DNA from 2 places in the Micromonospora chokoriensis genome. Region 2 is predicted to be linked to the other one. Evidence: riboswitches for the same ligand, from Rfam matches in the RefSeq annotation. Region 2 holds a riboswitch; the other holds the start of a gene.
The links. Region 2 has a riboswitch for cyclic di-AMP ahead of GA0070612_RS23405 (LysM peptidoglycan-binding domain-containing protein). Riboswitches for the same ligand answer to the same signal wherever they lie in the genome.

Region 1: it holds a riboswitch for cyclic di-AMP, as region 2 does, so the genes downstream of both, GA0070612_RS27400 (C39 family peptidase) here and GA0070612_RS23405 (LysM peptidoglycan-binding domain-containing protein) in region 2, are expected to answer to the same signal.

The regions. Positions count from the first base shown of each region.
Region 1 covers NZ_LT607409.1:6,050,254-6,053,645, forward strand. Annotated here, with positions in the region: gene GA0070612_RS27395 (alpha/beta fold hydrolase) at 1-381, opposite strand, end outside; gene GA0070612_RS27400 (C39 family peptidase) at 515-1,363, opposite strand; cyclic di-AMP (ydaO/yuaA leader) riboswitch at 1,597-1,738, opposite strand; gene GA0070612_RS27405 (hypothetical protein) at 2,024-2,794, opposite strand; gene GA0070612_RS27410 (hypothetical protein) at 2,926-3,306, opposite strand.
Region 2 covers NZ_LT607409.1:5,035,597-5,038,988, forward strand. Annotated here, with positions in the region: gene GA0070612_RS23390 (VOC family protein) at 1-16, shown strand, start outside; partial or broken gene GA0070612_RS23395 (Y-family DNA polymerase) at 53-739, shown strand; partial or broken gene GA0070612_RS32625 (hypothetical protein) at 720-839, shown strand; gene GA0070612_RS32630 (hypothetical protein) at 888-1,040, shown strand; gene GA0070612_RS23400 (hypothetical protein) at 1,165-1,500, shown strand; gene GA0070612_RS23405 (LysM peptidoglycan-binding domain-containing protein) at 1,589-2,254, opposite strand; cyclic di-AMP (ydaO/yuaA leader) riboswitch at 2,255-2,427, opposite strand; gene htpG (molecular chaperone HtpG) at 2,724-3,392, opposite strand, start outside.

The sequences.
Region 1 (3,392 bases), 1.0 Mb from region 2:
GGCGAGGTCGGCGGCACGGGTCAGCTCGTCGGGTGACCAGACGGCCTTGATGCCCAGCCCGACCACGGCGTCCACGGGCGTCCCGGCGGCGCGGGCGGCCAGCGCGAGGCCGACCACCCCGCCCAACGAGTGCCCGAGCACGACGAGCCGGTCGCCGGCCACCAGGCCGCGCGCTATCCGGTCCGCCAACCCCGCAAAGGTGTACGACGGCAGCGGCGCCGCCCAGCCGTGGCCGGCGAGGTCCGGTGCCAGCCACCGCCCCGCCCAGCGCTGTTCCAGCAGCGGCGCCCACGGCAACCAGACGTCCCCGCTCGTGCCCATTCCGTGCAGGAGCAGCAGGACCCGCCCACGACCGGCTTGACCACCCGATTCATCCACCACGGCCGCAGTCTCCCACGGTTCACGGCCCGGTACGAGAGCCGCCGTCCACGCCGGACACCGACGCACCGACGAAAATGCCGCGGGCGTCGGCCCCTTGTGGGGGACGACGCCCGCGGCGGTCAGCGTGCCTGGGTCAGGCGGAGTAGCCCCGGCTGGCGATCCAGTTGGCCAGGTCGATGGTGGTGATCCAGTACGCCGGGTCGGCGGCGTTGGCCGAGTCGGCGATGCGCACGGTACGGCCGTTGTCCTTGTAGCCCACGACGGCGATGTAGTGCCCGCCGCCGTAGGAGTGGTAACCGCCGTCGGTGTCGACGGCGTCGCCGACGACGTTCGCGACCACGCCACGGCCGTCGGTGATGGCCTTGACGACGTCGGCCTGGAGCCGGTCCATCTGGGCCGGGCTGGGGGCGCCGGCGAACATCCGGGTCCGGTACGGGGAACCCTTCACCTCGGCGTTGAGGACCCGGGTGGTGTCCTCGGCCGAGTTGGTGCCCATCTCGGTGGTGCCCAGTTCGGCGCCGAGCTCCTCCTGGGTGCGGTCGATACCGGTGGCGCTGAGGGCGTTCCGGGTGGCCGCCGGGCCGCAGTTGTAGTACGTGTTCTGCGCCTCGTAGTCGTAGTCCAGGACCTTCGTCGCGGGCGGCTTCGGCGGCGTCGGCTTACGGGTGAGGTCGGGGTTGGCCTTGGCCTTGGCCTTGGCCGACGCGGCGGTGGTGGCCGGAGCGGCGGTGCTCGGCGCGGCGCCGGCCGACGGGGACGCCGCACGCGCCTCGCCACGGGAGGCGGCGACGTCGCTGCGCATCTCGGCGACGGTGGTCGCGGTGCGCCCGCCGGCGGGTGCGTCGTCGGCGGTGGTGAGCAGGGCGCCGGTGGTGGTGGCGATCGCGAGGGCCGCGGCGGAGGCGGCAACGATCTGGTACGGGCGCTCGGTGGCGAAACGGCGGAGCTGACGCTGCAGGGTGTGCTTCACGGGGTCCTCCACGGATCGGGGGGAGAGCGGCACAGCGGCGACCGGACCGGTATCCGGGCAGGCGCCGGCGCGCGGACCGTGGTCCGCGGATGGTGAACCGCTCAGGGGAACGCCCGGCGTGGCCGGGCGGCTAGGCGATGACCCGGGGGGTCAGCTCACCGTCACTGGACGAATGAGCGCGGGTACCGCCGCGCCGTGGAGGCGAGGGAACAACCGAGGGGTGGAAAGGTGCTGCACGTGGATGGAACTCCTTCCGACACCGCCTACCGGGTTAGCTGACGGATTCGGGCGGGAAGATCGCCCTACCGCGGGCTCTGGCTCGCGGATTCACCCCGGACTTACTGGTGGGTCCCCGGTTCGTTCATCACGATTGAGCGGGTCGGCGCGGCGTCGCCTCTTGCGATCGGTTACCGCACCGGACGGGACGACAGTACTGGCCCGTTCGCACCCCTGCCAAGCCAGCTCCACCTGCATAAACCTGAAATGTCGCGGCAATTTCTGCGCGTATTGCCGATGATGCGACTCGATGGGACAAGCGGTTACGGTGACGCCTACGGGCGACAACCGGACAGGCCGCCGAGAATGCGACCAGATTCTCCGGAAGAATGGCGCCGATCGCGCCGGACGCCCGAATTCCGGTCGGCGTGAGCCAGCTCACGTCACGAATCGGGCTCAACTCGCCCGCGCGGGCCGCCACCGCGCCACGACAGCGGGTCGGAACGCACCGGTCACCGCCCGCCGCGCGGGTAGCGGGTGCGGTCGCAGCCGGGCCGCCGCCGCGCAGCTCTCCGTCGCGAGGGCTCGCGCTGAGTCGGCAGCCAGTTCCGCGTCCCGCCAGGCAGCCCGCTCCCGGGATGCGGCGGCCTGGTAGTCGGCCAGCCTCGCGTCCCGGATCGTCCGGCTCAGCAGCACCTCCTGCTCGACCGGGTGCCGCCGGGGATCCCAGCCGCGCCGCTGGGCGAACACGTCGCCCAGCTGCGCCATGCTCAGGTCACCCCGCCAGTACGCCGTCATCGCGGCCCGGTGCAGGTAGCGCTCGCGGGCGGCGTACTCGGCCGGGGTGTGGGGGGTCTGCGGGGTCGGCAGCGTCTCGGCGCCCGCGAAGCGACGCGCAGCGGCGTCCGCCTCGTCGTAGGCGTCCCAGGCCCGCTCCAGCTCCGCCTGAGCGGTCAGCCAGTCAGCACGTCGCCGCTGCGCGGTCCTGGCCGCCCCGGTCGCGGCGACCGCCACCTCCTCGGCGTACCGGCGCAGGTCGGCGGCCTCGGCGGCGGCCACCTCACGAGCGGTGGGGGCGGCCGTGCGCGGGTCGTCCGGGGGTGTGTCCCGCTCGGGACGGGCCACCAGCAGGGCGAGTACGCCCAGGGCCAGCAGGAACAGGGTGGACCAGATGGCGGCGGCCTGCGGCACCTCGGTCACGAACTGGTAGAGGACAGCGGTCTGCATGGTCGGCACCTCGGAAGAGAGCGATGCGATGGGTAGCTCCAGCGCCACCGGGCCAGGGGCGGTGAACGGGCCGGTGGGGCGCGGAGCTGGTGGGTCGACAGGCGCGGCGGCGGGACGGTCGTCCCGGTGACTCAGCGCCCGGGCGGGGCTCGGGGTGCCCGGCTGCTCGGGGCGTGACCGAGGGGCAGCTGCTCGGACCCGGCCGCGCGCAGCGAGCCGGCCGCGAGAGTGACCTGGTCACCGGGTGGCGTTGGTTGCGGGTCGACCGACCACGCCGGAGAGGATGCCTCGACGGGCTGCTCGGTCGTCGCCCGCGCCTCGTGCATCGCCACCTGCGCGCAGGTGGACGGGCAGGCCGCCGGGAGTGATCCGAGGGCGAACGGAGCTGGCACGGCGGCCGAGGCCGGGCCCGCGCCGAGCGCCAGGGCCGCGACGACGGCGAGGCTGGTCAGCACCCGCGTCGCCCAGCGCGCCACCCACCACAGCGGACAGGTGATCGCGACCGGAAGCACGACCTCACGCTACCGTCGTGCCGACCTCACCGCACCGACCACGGGCGTGTCGTCGCACGCCGCGCCGAACCCCCACTGAGCAGGGT
Region 2 (3,392 bases):
ATTCTGCCTCGACTGACGCCACGTCCGCCCAGGTCACTGCCGCGATCACCGGATGCCATGCGAACATGTGTACGTATCGCCCGGTGCCAGCATCCTGCACGCCGACCTGGATGCCTTCTACGCGTCGGTCGAGCGGCGCGACGATCCACGTCTGCGCGGCCGGCCGGTGATCGTCGGCGGGGGCGTGGTCCTCGCGGCCAGCTACGAGGCGAAGGCGCGGGGCGTCCGCAGCGCGATGGGCGGCCAGCAGGCACGCCGGCTGTGTCCGGACGCGATCGTGGTGCCGCCTCGGATGTCGGCGTACACGGCGGCGAGCCGCGCGGTCTTCGAGGTCTTCCGGCAGACCACTCCGCTGGTCGAGGGGATCTCCATCGACGAGGCGTTCCTGGACGTGGGTGGCCTGCGGCGGCTGGTCGGGCCACCGGCCGACATCGCGGCGCGGCTGCGTCGGGAGGTTCGTGAACGGGTCCACCTTCCGATCACCGTGGGTGTGGCCCGCACGAAGTTCCTGGCGAAGGTGGCCAGCGGGGTGGCGAAACCCGACGGCCTGCTGGTGGTCGCACCGGACGCCGAGATGGCGTTCCTGCACCCGCTTCCGGTCGAACGGTTGTGGGGCGTCGGCCCGGTCACCTCCGCGAAGCTGCGGGAGCACCGGATCCGTACCGTCGGCGAGGTGGCCCGGCTCGGTGAGGCCGCGTTGGTGTCGCTGCTCGGGTCCGGTGCCGGCCGGCACCTGCACCCGCTCGCACACCATCGGCAAGGCGACCGCGGACACGACGCCGCTGCTCGCCGCCGCGCGCGCGTTGCTGCGGGCGGCCCAGCCCGAGATCGACGGTCGTGGTGTCACGCTGATCGGTGTGTCGGTGGGCAACCTGGACGACAGTCCGGTGCAGCCGGAGCTGCCGTTCCACAGTGACCCGGGCGCGGAGTTGGACGCCGCTGTCGACGCGGTCCGCGACCGGTTCGGCTCGACGGCGCTCACCCGTGCGGTCCTGCTCGGCCGGGAGCCGGGTGACGAGATGCCGCTGCTGCCGGATTGACCGATCTGCGTGCGGTGTCCACGCGCGGAGTTGCGACCGGAGACACATCACAGCAGGTCGGCGGTTTAGCCGGCGGCCCACGGGTGACCCTTGAGGGGTACAGCCTGACAAGGGGGGACCCACCATGTCCGAGGACACCAGCAACCGAGCGAGCCGCGGCGCCGAGCGCCCGCACGACGTGACCGACCCGCTGCTCTGGCAACTGGCGATCGACGTGTTGAGCGCCCACGAGCCGGACGACGAGGGCCACTGCCGCAATCTCCAGTGCGCCGGGCAGGCCTGGCCCTGCGCTGCCCGTCAGGGCGCCGAGCATTCGCTGCGTCTGTCCCGCGGCGCGTCTGACTCCGTCGAGGGGACCGTCGACGGCGGGACCGATCTGGCACCGACCTCCCGCTGGGGTCGCAATGCCGGCCCGGTGGCGTCTCGTCGAGCGCCGAAGGCATCCGCCTCGGCGGCGTGACTCGAACCCGACCCGCCACTCGGGCTGACCAGCACCGAACACACGAACGCTCGGCCGGTGACCCGGCCGAGCGTTCGTGTGCCGTCGGTCAGAGGCTGAGCTTCTGACCCGGGAAGATCAGACCGGGGTCGGCCCCGATCAGCTTCCGGTTGTGCTCGTACAGCGCCTGCCAGCCGCCGGACACCCGATGGGCGTCGGCGATCTCCGACAGGGTGTCGCCCGGCTTGACCAGGTACGTTTGGCCGCCGGCCGGCGCCGCGGTGCGCTCGTGGTTGCGGGTCGCCGGCTGCTCGCCGCGCGACGGCCGCTCCTGCCGCTCGGTGGGCTTCGCGGTCGACTTGGTCGACTTCGCAGTGGACTTCGTCGACTTCGTGGCGGAGCCGCCCGACGAGCCGCCCTTCTTGCCGCACGTCGGCCAGGCACCGATGCCCTGCCCGTCGAGCACCTTCTCGGCGATGGCGATCTGCTCGCCACGGCTGGCCAGGTCGGCGCGGGCGGCGTACTTCTTGCCGCCGTAACCGGCCCAGGTGCTCTGCGAGAACTGCAGGCCACCGAAGTAGCCGTTGCCGGTATTGATCTTCCAGTTACCGCCGGACTCGCACTTGGCGATCGCGTCCCAGTTGACTCCGGCCTGCGCCGGGGCGGCCGGGCCGAAGAGGGCGACAGCGCCGGTGACCGCGCCGACGGCCAGGGTGCCGACGGCGAGGCGGCGGGTGGTGACCCGTCGATGACGGGGCGTGTGAACAGACGTCATGTGAGCTTCCTCCACGCCGGCGAGGTGAGCTGTCGGGTTCGGGCCGAGGAGCCCGGCCGCACGGTGGCGGCTTCACCCCGAGGTGACATGCACCGAGGAACGTGTGGGTCCCCCGCTCCTGCCCGGGTGACTGGGTTCCGACGGCCGGGGGCAGGATTTGGCGTTGCCGGCCGTGGTGTCCGCAGTGGCGAACCCGACCGACGTTAGGCACGTTCGGTGACGATCGCCCAACCCCTGTGAAGTTCTTCACCGGGCTACGCGGGGCGCCGTCCGCAGCGGTTGCGGCCGGCCGGACACTGTGCAGAGAGCACTGTGGACCGGTTCCGATCAGGCCTCGTGACGAAGCCAGATCACGGCGTGACGCCGAGCGACTCGACGTGTCCGTTGGTGATCGGATGCTCGACGTCGTACGCCGAACCGGCCGGCGGGGCCCCTGGTCGGGTGGCCCGCCAGCCGGAGGGTCGACCGTCTACAGGGTGCGCGCCAGCCGGTCGGCGAGCGTGCGGGTGAAGCGGGCGGGGTCGGTCAGCTCACCGCCCTCGGCGAGCACCGCCAGGCCGTAGAGCAGCTCCGCGGTCTCGGTCAGGGCCGCCTGGTCGCTGCCCTGCTCGTGGGCCTTGCGCAGCCCGGAGACCAGCGGGTGCCCGGGGTTGATCTCCAGGATCCGCTTGGTCGGGGGCACCTCGTGCCCCATGGCCCGGTACATCTTCTCCAGGGTCGGCGTGAGGTCGTGGGCGTCGCCGACGACGCAGGCCGGTGAGGTGGTCAGTCGCGACGACAGCCGGACCTCCCGGACGCTGTCGGTCAACGTGGTGCCGAGCCAGTCGAGCAGACCGGCGAACTCCTGCCGCTGCTGCTCGCGTTCGGCCTCAGCCTGCTGCTTCTCCTCGTCGGTGTCCAGGTCGATCTCGCCCTTGGCGATCGAGCGCAACGTCTTGCCGTCGTACGCGCCGACCCGCTCGACCCACACCTCGTCGACCTGGTCGGTGAGCAGCAGCACCTCGTGACCCTTGGCCCGGAAGGCCTCCAGGTGCGGCGAGTTCTCGATGGCGGCCCGGGACTCACCGGTGGCGTACCAGATGTCGTTCTGGCCGTCCTTCATCCGCGAGACGTAACCGGCCAGGTCGGTGGGCTCGGT